Regions from separate parts of the Virgibacillus salexigens genome, predicted to be linked through region 2. Evidence: a T-box and tRNA genes for the amino acid it is inferred to sense, from the RefSeq annotation. Region 2 holds a T-box; the other holds one or more tRNA genes.
The links. The T-box of region 2 lies ahead of ileS (isoleucine--tRNA ligase). A T-box ahead of a tRNA ligase gene usually reads a tRNA of that ligase, here a tRNA-Ile.
Positions count from the first base shown of each region.

Region 1: it encodes a tRNA-Ile, which carries the amino acid that the T-box ahead of ileS (isoleucine--tRNA ligase) is inferred to sense. The anticodon was not compared.

Region 1 is NZ_CCDP010000001.1:1,631,126-1,640,429, reverse strand. It holds gene BN990_RS07465 (BaiN/RdsA family NAD(P)/FAD-dependent oxidoreductase) at 1-132, shown strand, start outside; gene BN990_RS07460 (hypothetical protein) at 216-434, shown strand; gene BN990_RS07455 (dicarboxylate/amino acid:cation symporter) at 535-1,725, shown strand; rRNA gene rrf (5S ribosomal RNA) at 1,938-2,053, opposite strand; rRNA gene BN990_RS07445 (23S ribosomal RNA) at 2,100-5,018, opposite strand; tRNA gene BN990_RS07440 (tRNA-Ala) at 5,250-5,322, opposite strand; tRNA gene BN990_RS07435 (tRNA-Ile) at 5,342-5,418, opposite strand; rRNA gene BN990_RS07430 (16S ribosomal RNA) at 5,680-7,247, opposite strand; gene BN990_RS07425 (rhodanese-like domain-containing protein) at 7,649-7,957, opposite strand; gene BN990_RS07420 (hypothetical protein) at 8,070-8,825, shown strand; gene leuS (leucine--tRNA ligase) at 8,877-9,304, opposite strand, start outside.
Region 2 is NZ_CCDP010000001.1:2,491,222-2,500,525, reverse strand. It holds gene spoIIGA (sigma-E processing peptidase SpoIIGA) at 1-479, shown strand, start outside; gene sigE (RNA polymerase sporulation sigma factor SigE) at 493-1,212, shown strand; gene sigG (RNA polymerase sporulation sigma factor SigG) at 1,337-2,122, shown strand; gene BN990_RS12015 (YlmC/YmxH family sporulation protein) at 2,244-2,522, shown strand; gene pgeF (peptidoglycan editing factor PgeF) at 2,579-3,388, shown strand; gene BN990_RS12005 (YggS family pyridoxal phosphate-dependent enzyme) at 3,416-4,084, shown strand; gene BN990_RS12000 (cell division protein SepF) at 4,095-4,529, shown strand; gene BN990_RS11995 (YggT family protein) at 4,536-4,802, shown strand; gene BN990_RS11990 (YlmH family RNA-binding protein) at 4,815-5,591, shown strand; gene BN990_RS11985 (DivIVA domain-containing protein) at 5,682-6,185, shown strand; T-box leader at 6,252-6,468, shown strand; gene ileS (isoleucine--tRNA ligase) at 6,515-9,271, shown strand.

The sequences.
Region 1 (9,304 bases), 860 kb from region 2:
CTATATTTTTGTGGTGAGATCTTAGATATACATGGATATACAGGTGGTTATAATATTACTTCGGCTCTAGTCACAGGAAGATTGGCGGGACTAAATGCTGCGTTGGAAACAGGTTATTATGCTGGTAGTTGATACTAGGCATTAAATTCAGCAAATGGATTAACCTAATAATGTCTGTTAATCAAACGATAAGGTTTAGAAAGGGTTGGTAAATAATGCAAAAAAACGGAGTATGGTTACCTATTATTGCGTCTGTTGGTGTAGGAGCTGCCACATATTATACCATGACAAAAAACAATCAAAATCTTGGACAAACCATGCAACAGATGATTCCATTCGTTTCCCAAATGACGAATTCAAATAATAGTAGCGGTAACAGTGGAAACACAAGCACAAGTAATTCCCAACAATTAGGACCTTATGGAATGAGCTAAGCAGGCACTAGCGCACCTAAATTTGGTGCGCTTTTAATTTAGTTAGACGAATCGTAATATTTTGTGTAAAATAGGGGGTATTATAAAAGGAGGGGAATCATTGAAAGGACTAGGACTACTACTTAGAATAATTACAGCAATCCTTCTCGGTATTGTAATTGGGTCATTCGCGAATGACTGGCTTATTCGATTATTTGCAACGTTTAACGATATATTCGGTAATTTTCTAGAATTTATTATTCCATTAATTATTATAGGTTTCATTGCACCAGGTATTGGCTCAATGGGACGAGGTGCAGGTAAATTACTTGGACTAACAGGGGCAGTAGCTTATACATCAACCGTTGTTGCTGGAGTAATAGCATTTTTTGTAGCGAAAATCGTCTATCCGACGTTTTTGAGCCAGCAATCCTTACAATCTTTTTCAGATCCTTCCAAGAGCCTTAGTGAAGGATTTTTCCAAGTTGAAATGCCACCCCCAATGGAAATTATGACAGCTTTACTTCTGTCTTTTGTCATTGGTCTTGGTATTGCAACTATTAAAGGCGAAGCATTATATAAAATAACAACTGATTTCCGAGATATTATACAATTAGTTATTGAAAAAGTTATTATTCCTTTACTTCCAATCCATATTTTTGGAATATTTGCCAATATGACGGCAGCTGGTCAAGTGAGTACAATTTTAGCTGTATTTGCAAAAGTATTTGTTATGATTATTATTTTGCATTTACTTTATTTAATGCTTCAATATACATTAGCTGGAACGTTAAGTAAGCAAAACCCAATCAGTATGATAAAACGAATGATACCTGCATATTTTACAGCGTTAGGAACTCAATCTTCTGCCGCTACCATTCCAGTAACTTTAAAACATACAAAAACATTAAAAGTACGAGAAGGAATAGCTGATTTTACAGTTCCTTTACTCGCAAATATACATCTATCTGGAAGTACAATTACGTTAGTAAGTTGTTCTTTAGCTGTCATGTTTTTACAAGGAGAGCCTGGTACATTCTCAGCTGTATTTCCATTTATCTTAATGTTAGGTATAACAATGATTGCTGCTCCAGGGGTTCCTGGTGGTGCAGTAATGGCTGCTATTGGCTTGCTCAAAAGTATGCTAGGTTTTGACGCAACGATGGTATCTTTAATGATAGCTCTATACTTAGCACAAGACAGTCTTGGAACAGCTTGTAATGTTACAGGTGATGGAGCCATCACCTCTATAACGAATTCATTAAGTGGAAAAAAAGGCAGAAATCTTACAGAAGAAAATAACCTAACCTAATCTTGTATTGCTGAATAAACTTTTAAAGTTGTTGAATATATCGAATTAACAATGGCCTCAGTCTTCGTTTTAAGAGTACTGAGGCCATTTGTTTATATGGTTTTTTAAAAATATTGACTTTTACTATTTCAGGCAGAGTTTGTAGGGATAAAATGAATATATTTAGTGTTAGAAAAGCTGTCCGTATAAACATACGAACAGCTTTTAAAATGGCCTGGCGGCGTCCTACTCTTGCAGGGACAAAGCCCCAACTACCATCGGCGCTGGAGAGCTTAACTACTGTGTTCGGCATGGGAACAGGTGTGACCTCTCCGCTATTTGTACCCTAAAAACTAAATAAGAGATCATTCAACGACGTTTCAAAGCCAAATTGGTTAGTTAAGTCCTCGATCGATTAGTATTCGTCAGCTCCACGTGTCACCACGCTTCCACCTCGAACCTATCAACCTCATCATCTCTGAGGGATCTTACTCACTTGAAGTGATGGGAAGTCTCATCTAGAGGGGGGCTTCATGCTTAGATGCTTTCAGCACTTATCCCTGCCACACGTAGCTACCCAGCTATGCTCCTGGCGGAACAACTGGTACACCAGCGGTGTGTCCATCCCGGTCCTCTCGTACTAAGGACAGCTCCTCTCAAACTTCCAACGCCCACGACGGATAGGGACCGAACTGTCTCACGACGTTCTGAACCCAGCTCGCGTACCGCTTTAATGGGCGAACAGCCCAACCCTTGGGACCGACTACAGCCCCAGGATGCGATGAGCCGACATCGAGGTGCCAAACCTCCCCGTCGATGTGAACTCTTGGGGGAGATAAGCCTGTTATCCCCGGGGTAGCTTTTATCCGTTGAGCGATGGCCCTTCCATGCGGAACCACCGGATCACTAAGCCCGACTTTCGTCCCTGCTCGACTTGTAGGTCTCGCAGTCAAGCTCCCTTCTGCCTTTACACTCTGCGAATGATTTCCAACCATTCTGAGGGAACCTTTGGGCGCCTCCGTTACTCTTTGGGAGGCGACCGCCCCAGTCAAACTGCCCGCCTGACACTGTCTCCGAACCGGATTACGGTCCTGGGTTAGAAGGTTCGTACAGCCAGGGTGGTATCCCACGGGTGCCTCCACGTAAGCTAGCGCTCACGCTTCGATGGCTCCCACCTATCCTGTACAAGCTGTACCAACATTCAATATCAGGCTACAGTAAAGCTCCACGGGGTCTTTCCGTCCTGTCGCGGGTAATGTGCATCTTCACACATAGTATAATTTCACCGGGTCTCTCGTTGAGACAGTGCCCAAGTCGTTGCACCTTTCGTGCGGGTCGGAACTTACCCGACAAGGAATTTCGCTACCTTAGGACCGTTATAGTTACGGCCGCCGTTTACTGGGGCTTCGGTTCAACGCTTCGCACCGAAGTGCTAACGCTTCCCCTTAACCTTCCAGCACCGGGCAGGTGTCAGCCCCTATACTTCGCCTTACGGCTTCGCAGAGACCTGTGTTTTTGCTAAACAGTCGCTTGGGCCTATTCACTGCGGCTCCTCGGCAGAGGAGCACCCCTTCTCCCGAAGTTACGGGGTCATTTTGCCGAGTTCCTTAACGAGAGTTCTCCCGCTCACCTTAGGATTCTCTCCTCGCCTACCTGTGTCGGTTTGCGGTACGGGCACCTATGAACTCACTAGAGGCTTTTCTTGGCAGTGTGAAATCCGGAACTTCGGTACTCTATTTCCCTCCCCATAACAGCTTGAAATTGCCGGACGGATTTGCCTATCCGACTTTCTCACTGCTTGGGCGCACGCTTCCATCGGTGCGCTTTCCTTATCCTACTGCGTCCCCCCATCGTTCAAACGCTCATGAGGTGGTACAGGAATATCTACCTGTTGTCCATCGCCTACGCCTTTCGGCCTCGGCTTAGGTCCCGACTAACCCTGAGAGGACGAGCCTTCCTCAGGAAACCTTAGGCATTCGGTGAAAGAGATTCTCACTCTTTTTTCGCTACTCATACCGGCATTCTCACTTCAAAGCGCTCCACCAGTCCTCACGGTCTGACTTCACAGCACTTTGAACGCTCTCCTACCATTGTTCGTAGAACAATCCGCAGCTTCGGTGATACGTTTAGCCCCGGTACATTTTCGGCGCAGAGTCACTCGACCAGTGAGCTATTACGCACTCTTTAAATGATGGCTGCTTCTAAGCCAACATACTGGTTGTCTAAGCAACTCCACATCCTTTTCCACTTAACGTATACTTAGGGACCTTAGCTGGCGGTCTGGGCTGTTTCCCTTTCGACTATGAACCTTATCACCCATAGTCTGACTCCCAAGGCAAAGTAACTGGCATTCGGAGTTTGACTGAATTCGGTAACCCGGTGAGGGCCCCTAGTCCAATCAGTGCTCTACCTCCAGTACTCATCTCCTTGAGGCTAGCCCTAAAGCTATTTCGGAGAGAACCAGCTATCTCCGTGTTCGATTGGCATTTCACCCCTACCCACACCTCATCCCCGCATTTTTCAACATACGTGGGTTCGGGCCTCCAGTCAGTGTTACCTGACCTTCACCCTGGACATGGGTAGATCACACGGTTTCGGGTCTACGACCGCATACTCATTCGCCCTATTCAGACTCGCTTTCGCTGCGGCTCCGTGTCTTCCACTTAACCTTGCATACGATCGTAACTCGCCGGTCCATTCTACAAAAGGTACGCCGTCACCCATAAACGGGCTTCGACTACTTGTAGGCACACGGTTTCAGGTTCTCTTTCACTCCCCTTCCGGGGTGCTTTTCACCTTTCCCTCACGGTACTGGTTCACTATCGGTCACTAGGGAGTATTTAGCCTTGGGAGATGGTCCTCCCGGATTCCGACGGAATTCCACGTGTTCCGCCGTACTCAGGATCCACTCCGGAGGAAATTCCTTTTCGATTACAGGGCTCTTACCTTCTTTGGCGGATCTTTCCAGATCGCTTCATCTAATGAATTTCTTGGTAACTCCAATGGAGTGTCCTACAACCCCAGAAGGCAAGCCTTCTGGTTTGGGCTGATTCCGTTTCGCTCGCCGCTACTTAGGAAATCGCATTTGCTTTCTTTTCCTCCGGGTACTGAGATGTTTCAGTTCCCCGGGTGTGCCTCTCCTATCCTATGTATTCAGATAGAAGTACTGTTCCATTACGAACAGTGGGTTCCCCCATTCGGAAATTCCCGGATCAATGTCTACTTACGACTCCCCGAGACATATCGGTGTTAGTCCCGTCCTTCTTCGGCTCCTAGTGCCAAGGCATCCACCGTGCGCCCTTATTCACTTAACTAGCTATTCAATGAATAAGCGTACTTCTTTATCGCCTTTGCTTAATCCAGCTTCATCAACTAGCGACTAGCGCGACTTCCTTCACCTTTGTGCGATAAGTCAACATTGATTCACTCACGTTCATCATGTCTCCTTTATCTCCGCAGGCTCCGTCCAGTCCGTACGTCGCTGAACAGTTGTTTCAGCTTTCTGATGTCGTTGTTACTCTTATTTAGTTTTCAAAGTACAAAAATGGAGCCTAGCGGGATCGAACCGCTGACCTCCTGCGTGCAAGGCAGGCGCTCTCCCAGCTGAGCTAAGGCCCCGTATATAATATAAAATAGATGGTGGGCCTGAGTGGACTCGAACCACCGACCTCACGCTTATCAGGCGTGCGCTCTAACCAGCTGAGCTACAGGCCCATCTATTTATGTAATATGGAGAAAATTACTCTCTCAAAACTGAACCAAACAACCACGTATGCCCTTCCCGAAGATCCCGTAAGGGATGCTTCAGGGTTCCGTTAGACCAGCTACAGTGCTCAACGACTAGTAAACTTCCTTCGCCTTCGTACGATAAGTCAACAACAATTCGCTACGCTCATTGTGTTTCCTTTATCTCCTTCGGTTCAGTCCAGTTTATACGTCGCTAGACGAGCCCTTTCGCCTTCTTAATATCCTTAGAAAGGAGGTGATCCAGCCGCACCTTCCGATACGGCTACCTTGTTACGACTTCACCCCAATCATTGGTCCCACCTTCGGCGGCTGGCTCCAAAAGGTTACCTCACCGACTTCGGGTGTTACCAACTCTCGTGGTGTGACGGGCGGTGTGTACAAGGCCCGGGAACGTATTCACCGCGGCATGCTGATCCGCGATTACTAGCGATTCCGGCTTCATGCAGGCGAGTTGCAGCCTGCAATCCGAACTGAGAATGGTTTTATGGGATTTGCTTGACCTTGCGGTTTCGCTGCCCTTTGTTCCATCCATTGTAGCACGTGTGTAGCCCAGGTCATAAGGGGCATGATGATTTGACGTCATCCCCACCTTCCTCCGGTTTGTCACCGGCAGTCACCTTAGAGTGCCCAACTCAATGCTGGCAACTAAGATCAAGGGTTGCGCTCGTTGCGGGACTTAACCCAACATCTCACGACACGAGCTGACGACAACCATGCACCACCTGTCACTCTGTCCCCGAAGGGAATGCCCTATCTCTAGGGGTGTCAGAGGATGTCAAGACCTGGTAAGGTTCTTCGCGTTGCTTCGAATTAAACCACATGCTCCACCGCTTGTGCGGGCCCCCGTCAATTCTTTTGAGTTTCAGCCTTGCGGCCGTACTCCCCAGGCGGAGTGCTTAATGCGTTAACTTCAGCACTAAGGGGCGGAAACCCCCTAACACCTAGCACTCAACGTTTACGGCGTGGACTACCAGGGTATCTAATCCTGTTCGCTCCCCACGCTTTCGCACCTCAGCGTCAGTTACAGACCAGAGAGTCGCCTTCGCCACTGGTGTTCCTCCACATCTCTACGCATTTCACCGCTACACGTGGAATTCCACTCTCCTCTTCTGTACTCAAGTCCTCCAGTTTCCAATGGCCATCCACGGTTGAGCCGTGGGCTTTCACATCAGACTTAAAGGACCGCCTGCGCGCGCTTTACGCCCAATAATTCCGGACAACGCTTGCCCCCTACGTATTACCGCGGCTGCTGGCACGTAGTTAGCCGGGGCTTTCTGGTTAGGTACCGTCAAGGTGCCGCCCTATTTGAACGGCACTTGTTCTTCCCTAACAACAGAGTTTTACGATCCGAAAACCTTCATCACTCACGCGGCGTTGCTCCGTCAGACTTTCGTCCATTGCGGAAGATTCCCTACTGCTGCCTCCCGTAGGAGTCTGGGCCGTGTCTCAGTCCCAGTGTGGCCGATCACCCTCTCAGGTCGGCTACGCATCGTTGCCTTGGTAGGCCGTTACCCTACCAACTAGCTAATGCGCCGCGGGCCCATCTGTAAGTGACAGCCAAAAAGGCCGCCTTTCAACTTCTTGGCATGTACCAAAAAGTGTTATCCGGTATTAGCCCCGGTTTCCCGGGGTTATCCCAGTCTTACAGGCAGGTTGCCCACGTGTTACTCACCCGTCCGCCGCTCGTTCCACAGGCATCACTCCCGAAGGAGTTCTGCCTGCTTCCCGCGCTCGACTTGCATGTATTAGGCACGCCGCCAGCGTTCGTCCTGAGCCAAGATCAAACTCTCCAATAAAGTTTGTTTATGATTAAACACCGTTAATCATTCTTCTTAGCTTCTCCAGAAGTTGCCTTCTGGTTGTTTTATAGAAATAACAGGTTACCTGTTTTTCTTGACATACTGGTTGTTTTGTTCAGTTTTCAAAGAGCAAATTTCTTTTTTTAGCGCAACTTTTACATTGTATCACTTGCATTAAAACTTGTCAATGATTTCATTGCGTAAAATTTGAGAGATGAACTCTGTCGAATTAGCTTATAACCAACAACTTCATCACTGGAATAAATATTATAGCATGTATCCCATTAATCGTCAATAGTCTATTTTTTTTGCCAAAAAACAATAACACTTTTTTTGACAGCAAAAAATATTATATATTTGTAACAGAAAAAAGTCAATCCTTTTTTCTGTTACATTTTTCAGCTGCTAACGTCACCTTTCCATTCAAGCATTCCACCAGCCATATTATAAACCCTATATCCATTATCTTGTAGAAATGAAGCAGCTTTCATACTTCTTCTTCCAGAACGGCATACCATTACGTAATCTTTGGATTTATCTAATTTATTTACAGCTTCAGGAATCTCTTGTAGCGGAATATGTTTTGCCTGTTCAATCTTTCCTTGAGCTACTTCTTCATCTTCCCTAACATCTATAACTTCTATATTTTTATCGTTTTCCAGTTTTTCTTCCACTTCTTGGGGGCTTAATTCTTGAATTGTATTCATCTAGAACCACTCCTTAACTAGTACATTCAATTTTAATAATAAGCTGTAGAAGGATAACATGCAACTTTCCTACACACACTAATAATAACAAACGATAATGGAGAGGTACATGATGAAAAAAATAATAGTAAGTATATGTTCGCTATGGATCATTTGTGCATTAAATCCATTGGTTTCACAAGCAGCAGAACAAAAACCAATACAGATTAAAACATACCATGCAGACGTTAATGGGGATGGTCAAAATGAAAAAATCCAACTAAAGGGCATCTTATTTTCTCCCGACTCCAATTTTTATCGGGAAATTTGGACAGAAATCACAAATAAACAAAAGGAAGGCTGGAAAATAAATTATGCTGGTGGAGGTTATGATCCAACTTTACAAATGATTGACTTGAATCACGACAACAAAAAAGATATCTTTTATCAAAGTGCAACTGGGGGGAGTGGAGGACTTTACAATTATCAGTTAAATACAATTTCTCAAGGTCAGCTTAAAGAAAATCCACTTCCGGAGCAAGCCTATTTGAGTGGGACTTTTGAAGATAATTTTAACGTTATCATTAAACTAACCCCAACAGATAAACCGATTACGATTGATGTTCAGAATCGTGCTGAAGATTATATCAGACTTGGCATATACGATAAAAACGGTAATTTACTTGAATCTCATAAATCTGTCATGATTGACCCAATTGCCTTTTTTGAACCAGTATTAATTAGTAAAAGTAAAGGATACGGATTAAAAAGTTATCAACAAATTAGTGGAGCTTACCATGCAGATAGGTTAGGTACAGTTGAAACCACCTGGTATTATGAGAATGGAGAATGGATTATTTTACAAACGAAATGGATACCATCTACTTAAAAATCGAATGTGCTATAAAAAGATCTCTTCGTATCCGAAGAGATCTTTTTATTAATTCGCTACAATATTAACTAATTTCCCAGGAATTACAATTACTTTTCGTACCGTTTTTCCTTCTATTAATTCTTGAATCTTTTCATTTTCTAGTGCTATTTTTTCCAACTCTTCTTTGGTGGTATCTTTCGCAATACTCACCTTTGCCCTTACTTTCCCCATAATTTGTATAACTACTTCCACTTCATCTTCAACAAGTTTACTTTCATCATATGTTGGCCAAGCTTCGAAACTGATTGTTTCCGAATGACCAAGTATTCTCCACAGCTCTTCTGTTACGTGAGGTGCTATCGGTGAAAGCATCTTAACAAAACCTTCTATATAATCTTTTGGTAATTTTTCTGCTTTGTAACCTTCATTAATAAATACCATCATTTGTGAGATCGCCGTATTAAAATGTAAATGATTAAAATCATCGGTAACTT
Region 2 (9,304 bases):
AATCCCGTATGGACAAGCATGCTGTGGAAAAAATACGCTATGACCAATTATACCCAGTTTCGATCGTATTAAATGGCAACAGTTTTTCTACTACTGGTTATATAGATAGTGGAAATCAATTGACCGATCCGATAACGAAGAAACCAGTTATTCTTTGTGATGAGCCCTTTTTAAAACAATGGTTTTCAGAAGACGAGTGGGAACAATTAAAAAAATGTAACGAATCATTGCAAATAGAAAATCTACCAACGAAATGGGAGAGCTCTATACAACTGGTACCCTATCAAGGAGTTCAAGGTAGCAGCATGTTTTTACTTACCTTACGTCCTGACAAATTAATTGTCTATTATGGCGAACAAAGAATTGAGACATCGAAAGTATTAATTGGAATACAATTTGCGGAACTAACGAAAGACAGAAGTTATCATTGTTTATTGCATCCACAAATTATAAACCTAGCCACAATCCATTCTGCATAAAGGGGAGATAGTATTGAAATTAATAAAATTACGGGTACGTCTGTGGTGGTATAAGGTATTAATTAAATTAGGTATCAAATCAGAAGAAATCTATTACATTGGAGGAAGTGAAGCTCTTCCACCACCCTTATCAAAAGAAGAGGAACAAGAACTTCTTGCGTTACTACCAAAAGGTGATAAATCAGCACGAGCTATATTAATTGAACGTAACTTACGATTGGTTGTTTATATTGCTCGTAAATTTGAGAATACAGGTATTAATATTGAGGACTTAATAAGTATTGGAACAATTGGGCTTATAAAGGCTGTAAATACATTTAATCCCGAGAAAAAAATAAAATTAGCAACTTATGCCTCACGCTGTATTGAAAATGAGATATTAATGTACTTAAGACGAAATAATAAATTAAAATCCGAGGTTTCTTTTGATGAACCATTAAATATTGATTGGGATGGCAATGAATTGCTTTTATCCGATGTGCTGGGAACAGATGAAGATATTATTACCAGAGATTTAGAATCAAGTGTAGATAAAAGTTTATTAAAAAATGCGCTTTCGCAGTTAAATGCACGCGAAAAACAGATTATGGAATTGCGGTTCGGGCTTATTGGCGAAGAAGAGAAGACACAGAAAGATGTTGCTGATATGTTAGGTATTTCTCAATCATATATTTCACGGTTAGAGAAGAAAATAATTCGGCGACTAAAAAAAGAATTTAATAAAATGGTCTAGCCTTGTGGCTCTAAGTTAAATCGATTATTATTGCTTCTTTAAGAAAAAGGATTCTGCATAAAAATCTTTCCAGTCGGAGATACTGTCCATGAACAGCATCACCAACTGGGAGGGTTGAACGTAGATGACAAGACATAAAGTTGAAATATGTGGTGTTGATACATCGAAGCTACCTGTACTAAAGAATGAAGAAATGCGGGAATTATTTAAAAAATTGCAGCAGGAGGATGGAGATTCATCTGCGCGGGAAGAACTGGTCAATGGTAACCTAAGACTTGTTTTAAGTGTAATTCAGCGCTTTAATAATCGCGGAGAATATGTCGATGACCTGTTTCAAGTAGGTTGTATCGGACTAATGAAATCCATAGATAATTTTGATTTATCCCATAATGTGAGATTTTCCACTTATGCTGTTCCAATGATTATTGGGGAAATCAGAAGGTACCTGAGAGATAATAATCCAATTCGAGTCTCTAGATCTCTACGAGACATTGCTTATAAAGCTTTACAAGTTAGAGAAAAACTTATAAGCAAAACATCAAAAGAACCAACACCAATGGAAATAGCTGAAGAAATGGGAATCCCTCATTCAGATATTGTATTTGCATTGGATGCTATTCAAGATCCAGTATCTTTATTTGAACCCATTTATAATGATGGCGGCGACCCTATTTATGTAATGGATCAGATAAGTGATGATAAGGATAAAGATTCAACATGGCTTGATAAACTATCATTAAAAGAAGGGATGTATCAATTAAACGAACGTGAAAAAGATATATTAAATAAACGGTTTTTTCAAGGGAAGACACAAATGGAAGTTGCCGATGAAATTGGTATCTCCCAAGCGCAAGTATCTCGTTTAGAAAAAGCCGCAATTAAACAAATGAATAAGCAAATGTTCGAATAACACTTATTTTATAAGTACGAGACAATAGGGAAGAAAATTCACTCTTTCCTATTGTTTTTTTGTGTTCCATGAAAGATTGACTTTCAAGCGCATATATATAAAGTAAGGTGAGGTGAATAACATGATAAAATTATCCGAGTTACAAATTAAAGAGGTTATTATTATCGATAGTGGCAGAAGGCTAGGTCATATTAGCGATTTAGAGATTGATACGAATAATGGTAGAATCCTTGCTATCGTAATTATTCCTAAGGATAAGAAAAGTGGTTTATTTGGTAAGTCAGAGGAGTTCGTTATCCATTGGAATCAAATTGTTCGAATTGGTTCAGATGTTATCCTCGTAAAGGATGTAGAGAAACCGAAATTATATAATGAGCCAATCGTACAAGAAAGAAAATAAAAATACCTAAATCTGTGGTAAAATAGATCAATAAGTAACTTCAGGGAGGAATAACGTTGAAAGATGCCTTTATTAGACAACATGAGACATGTTTACATATCGAAAAATGGCAGCAATTACATCCCAAATTAGTTGCTGGTTTTACCACAAGAAACGGTGGTGTCAGCTCCGCCCCTTATCAATCTTTAAATGGAGGGTTACATGTCAATGATGATCCGTATCATGTCCTGACCAATCGAGAACGTGTAGGTGAACATTTAGGCTTTCCACTAGATAAGTGGGTTTGCGGGGAACAGGTACACCAAACAAATATTAAAGTTATTGAAGACACGGATAAAGGAAAAGGAGCCTCTGAACTATCGACCGCAATTCAAGGAGTAGATGGGTTAATTACAAATAAGACAGATATACTATGCACAGCTTTCTTTGCTGATTGCGTTCCTTTGTTCTTTTATGATCCAAAAACGTCCTTTGTTGGTATTGCTCATGCTGGTTGGAAAGGGACAGTCAATCAAATTGGAGTTGAAATGGTAAGCGCGTTAAAACAGCAAGGTGTGATATCCAGTAATTTAATGGTGGCAATTGGACCATGTATAACGAAGAATTATTATGAAGTAGATCAACACGTCATTAATCATATTCCGCTAGAGTGGAGAGAGAATGCTGTTTCTTCTAGAGAAGGAGGTCGATATTTGCTTGATTTAAAACAGTTAAATATAGATATCCTTTTACAAGCTGGGGTTTTACGTAATAATATAGATGTAACCAATTACTGCACATTTCGTGATGAAGACTTATTTTTTTCACATCGAAGAGATCATGGAAGAACAGGTCGAATGTTAGGATTTATTGGCTTTTCTTCATGATTATACGAGGGAGGAGAATTGGGAACAATGGATGTAGCAACAAATCTAGAACAAATCCAGCAGAAAATTAGACAGGCATGTCTGAATACTAGCCGAAATCCAGAAGATATTACAATAATTGGTGTGACAAAATATGTTACAATAGAGCGAACAAGAGAAGCAATTGAGGCTGGGGTTACGAATCTTGGTGAAAATCGTCTAGAAGGTTTTCAGCAAAAATACGATTCTTTTCAAGATAAAGCCATTTGGCATTTTATTGGGACATTACAATCTAGAAAAGTAAAAGATGTTATTCAGCAAATTGATGTATTGCATTCCTTAGATCGTATTTCCTTAGCAAAAGAAATCAATAAACGAGCAGAACGCAAAATCGACTGTTTTGTACAAGTGAATGTAAGTGGTGAATCATCAAAGCATGGACTTGCACCAGACGAAGTAGCTAATTTTATTAAGGAAATCGAAAAATATCCTCACGTACGCGTCATTGGTTTGATGACAATGGCACCTCATATTAAAGATGAAGATCGCTTGCGTTCGATATTCAAACAACTAAAAAAGTTACAATTACACATTCAGGATAAACAGCATGCTCACGCACCTTGTATGTATTTATCGATGGGAATGAGTAATGACTATCAGTTGGCAATTGAAGAAGGTGCCACTCATGTTCGAATTGGAACAAATTTAGTAGGGTGAGGTGAACGAAATGAGTATTAAAAATAAGATTAAGAATTATTTTACGATGGATGATGAGTATGAATATGAATATGTTGATGTAGATGAATTTGATAACGAGCAACAGCAGTCTTCATCAAAAGAGAAGCATAGAAATGTCGTCAACTTGACCAGTATGCAAAATCCTACATCTAAAGTCGTACTGTGCGAACCAAGAACGTATAATGAAGCTCAAGAAATTGCAGATAACATTGTTAATCGCCGAGCGGTAGTCATTAATTTACAACGCCTTGACAGTAATCAAGCAAAACGAATCGTGGATTTTCTTAGTGGTACCGTATATGCTGTAAATGGAGATATCCAGAAACTTGGAGCACAAACGTTTCTTTGTACTCCGGATAATGTGAATGTTTCTGGTACCATTACAGATGCATTCTCAGAAGATGAATATGAAAAAGGATGGTAGCAGCAGATGTTTGAATTATACCGTATATTAGATTTAGCGTTTGTGATTTATAGTTACGCGTTAATTGTTTATATTTTTATGTCTTGGTTCCCTGGAGCACGTGAGTCCTCATTTGGAGAAATGTTAGGCAAAATATGTGAACCATATTTAGAGCAATTCCGTAAGTTTATTCCACCACTTGGTATGATTGATTTATCTCCAATTGTAGCGATATTTGTATTGTATTTAGCTAGAATGGGGTTAGGTCAATTTTTCCAAATGTTTGTTTTCTAGAGGGTACATAGGATGGATATATATCAGCATTTTAGAAAAGATGAAGAAGCTTTCATAGACCAGGTTTTTTCTTGGCGAGAGCAAGTATCGAAATCTTTTCAGCTTAAACTAACCGACTTTCTTGATCCACGTGAACAGCAGATTGTGGACATGCTGATGGGGACAAAGGAATCAGATATTCAGGTCATGTTTTTCGGTGGAAATCCACATACCGAAAGAAAACGTGCAATTATTGCTCCCTTTTATGAACAGATTGCAGAAAAAGATTTTCAATTGACGATGTTACAGACCAAGTTTCAAAGTAAATTTGTTAGTCTGACCCATCGCGATGCAATGGGAGCTTTTCTATCTTTAGGAATAAAACGAAAAAAGCTTGGTGATATTTTAGTAGAAGATGGTATTATCCAAATTGTTGTAGCTGAAGAAATTGCAGCTTATGTGATGGCAAATCTAAATGCAATAAAAAAAGCAACGTTACAATTAGAGGAAAAACCTTTAGACTTCCTACAGGTTAAGCAGCTAAATTGGGAAGAAACGGAAAGTACGGTTTCTTCTTTGCGATTGGATACTATCGTTAAAGAAATTTATCGTATTTCTAGAAAAGATGCTGCGGAATATATAAAAAAAATGTATGTAAAAGTGAATTTTAAAGTTGTAGAAGATGGGAAATTCCAATTGCAAGAAGGGGATTTAATTTCATTAAGAGGAAAAGGAAGAAGTAAGGTCGTAGAAGTGAGAGGAAAAACAAAAAAGGACAAGCTAAAACTTACAACTGCAATCTTAAAATAAATTGCAGGACTTAGCAGATATTTGTCGAATAGACATGGTAGGATGTGATGATTCGTTCTTTGATCTAAATTAAAATAGGAGGTGGCTATCGTGCCATTAACACCATTAGATATTCACAATAAAGAATTCACAAGAAGCTTTCGTGGATATGATGAAGATGAAGTAAATGAATTTTTGGATCAAGTAATTAAGGATTATGAAATGGTCATTCGCGAGAAAAAAGACCTACAAGAACAAGTCGATCATTTAAATGAAAAGCTTGGTCATTTTACTAATATTGAGGAAACATTGAATAAATCCATATTAATTGCTCAAGAGACTGCTGAGGAATTAAAAGGAAGTGCCTCAAAAGAATCGAAATTAATCATTAAAGAAGCAGAAAAAAATGCAGACCGTATTATTAATGAGGCATTAACCAAATCGCGTCGGATATCGATGGATGTAGAGGAATTAAAAAAGCAAGCAAAAGTATTCCGTACACGATTAAAAATGCTTGTTGAAGCCCAATTAGACATGATCGATACGGACGATTGGGACCAGCTATTTGATACTGAGCTTGGTGAGGACTTAGATTTAGTTGAAAATGAGTCATAAGCCTTGACGGTTGTTGATATTTTACATATAATTCATAAACAGATAGCTTTACTAAAACAAAATTGTTTAAAAGCAAAGATAGAGCCAGTATAGAAGTGTTAAACTGTTAAGCGAGCTAGGGTATGGTGAAAGCCTGGTACAGATACGCTTTTAGAATATCACTCTTGAGCTTTCATTATGAAAGTAGTAGTAATGAACGGTTATTCACGTTACGAATGCTAAGTGGATTTGACAGGTATGTCAAATTTATAAGGGTGGTACCGCGAGCCTTCTCGTCCCTTTTGGGGATGAAGAGGGCTTTTTTTGTTTAATTCAAAGGAGGAATTAATATGGAGTATAAAGATACATTACTTATGCCAAAAACAGGCTTCCCTATGCGAGGGAATCTGCCGAATAAAGAACCGATACGACAGGCTGCATGGGAAGAAAATAATATTTATGAAAAAAGTTTAAATCGAACAAAAGGCCGTCCGCTATTTATTCTTCACGATGGACCACCATATGCAAATGGAGATTTGCACATTGGTCATGCATTGAATAAAATTTTAAAAGACTTTATTACCCGTTATAAATCAATGAGTGGTTATTATGCTCCATATGTTCCAGGATGGGATACACATGGACTGCCAATTGAAACGGCATTAACGAAGAATAAAAAAATTAAACGTAAGGAATTGAGTATTGCTGAATTTCGTAAGTTATGTGCGGAGTATGCATTAAGTCAAGTAGATAATCAACGAGAACAATTCAAAAAATTAGGTGTCCGCGCAGATTGGGATAACCCATATATTACGCTTACCAAAGATTATGAAGCTGCCCAAATTAAGGTTTTCGGGGAAATGGCTAAGAAAGGATATATTTATAAAGGCTTAAAACCGGTATATTGGTCTCCTTCTTCTGAATCAGCACTTGCTGAAGCAGAAATCGAGTACCATGATAAACGGTCCCCTTCTATTTATGTTTCCTTTGAAGTAACCGAAGGAAAAGGATTACTAGAAGATGGAGAAAAATTCATTATTTGGACAACAACGCCATGGACGATCCCTGCAAATTTAGGTATAAGTGTTCATCCTGATTTGGATTATGCAGTAGTTGCAGTTGGAAGCGAAAAGTATGTTATTGCTCAAGCACTCATAGAAACGGTAGCAGAAACGCTCGAATGGCAAAATCCTGAAGTAGTTAAAACATTTAAAGGTGAAGAAGCAGAGAAAATTGTGGCAAAACATCCATTTTACGATCGAGAATCTCTTGTTATGTTAGGAGACCATGTAACTACAGATGCAGGTACAGGTTGTGTACACACAGCACCAGGGCATGGGGAAGATGACTTTTATGTATCGAAGCGCTATGGGATTGATGCATTATGTCCAGTGGATGAAAAAGGTGTATTTACCGACGAGGCACCAGGTTTTGAAGGTCTATTCTATGATACCGCAAATAAAAATGTATCAGAAAAACTAGAAGAAGCAGGTGCATTACTAAAGCTTGCATTTATTACACACTCTTATCCACATGATTGGCGTACCAAGAAACCAACCATATTCCGAGCAACATCGCAATGGTTTGCCTCTATAAAGGATTTTAGACAAACCATTTTGGATGAAATTAAAGCAATTAATTGGTACCCGCAATGGGGAGAGACACGGCTATATAATATGGTAAGAGATCGAGAAGATTGGTGTATTTCTCGTCAGCGTACGTGGGGAGTACCAATCCCAGTATTTTATGCAGAGGATAAAACACCAATTATTACAGATGAAACGATTACGCATGTGTCCAACTTGTTTAAGGAACATGGATCTAATATTTGGTTTGAATGGGAAGCAAAGGATCTGTTGCCAAAAGGATATACTTCCGAGCATAGTCCAAACGGCAACTTCACAAAAGAAACAGATATTATGGATGTATGGTTTGATTCTGGCTCTTCACATGAAGCAGTATTGTTAGGTAGGGAGGATCACTATCGACCAGCGGATGTGTATCTAGAAGGTAGTGACCAATATCGTGGATGGTTTAATTCTTCTCTGTCTACATCAGTAGCTGTAACAGGAAAATCACCTTATAAAACGGTTATAAGTCATGGGTTTACCCTGGACGGTAATGGTCGAAAAATGAGTAAATCATTAGGGAACGTTATTCGTCCTGCAAAGGTTCAAAAGCAACTTGGTGCTGATATTTTACGTTTATGGGTCTCTTCTGTAGACTATCAAGCAGATGTTCGGATTTCGGATGATATATTAAAGCAAATTTCAGAAGCTTATCGAAAAATTCGTAACACAATCAGGTTTATGCTAGCAAACTTGGCAGATTTTGATCCGAAGCAGGATCGTGTTCCAAATGAAGAATTAGAAGAAGTAGATAAATATATGCTTCATCGCCTGAAGAAATTAGTAACAGAGGTTCGTAACAACTATGATAATTATGAGTTCTCACCTATCTTTCACCAAATTCATAATTTCTGTGCGGTTGATCTTAGTTCATTCTATTTAGACTTTGCAAAAGATATTTTATATATTGAGGCTGCGAATAACCAGCGTAGACGTAGTATTCAAACAGGATACTTTGAAATCGTTACTGCGCTTGTAAAATTATTAACACCGATTATTCCTCATACAACTGAAGAAATATGGGAATATATTCCAGGTGCAGAAGCTGAAAGTGTTCAATTAACGGATATTCCGAACCCTGAAGAAATGTCAACGTTTAATGATACAGCTGAAAACTGGGATCATTTCATGCAAGTTCGTGACGATATCTTAAAAGCGTTGGAAGAAGCTAGAAATGAAAAGGTAATTGGAAAATCTCTTGAAGCAAAATTAACCATTGTTCCAAAAGATGAACAAACGAAAACCATCTTATCATCGATGGATCAGCTTCATCAGTATCTCATTGTTTCACAAGCAGATATTAGTGAAAATGCATCTAATACGAAAGCTTATGAATATGTTGATGTAGCTGTTGAAAAGCATCCTGGTGAAACCTGTGAACGTTGCTGGGTATCTTCTAATACCGTTGGGGAGGATGAAGCACATCCTACCTTATGTACGCGTTGTGCAACAGTTGTAAAAGAGCATTATCAACAATAAATCTTCTGATCTAGGATCATGAATTGCGATACA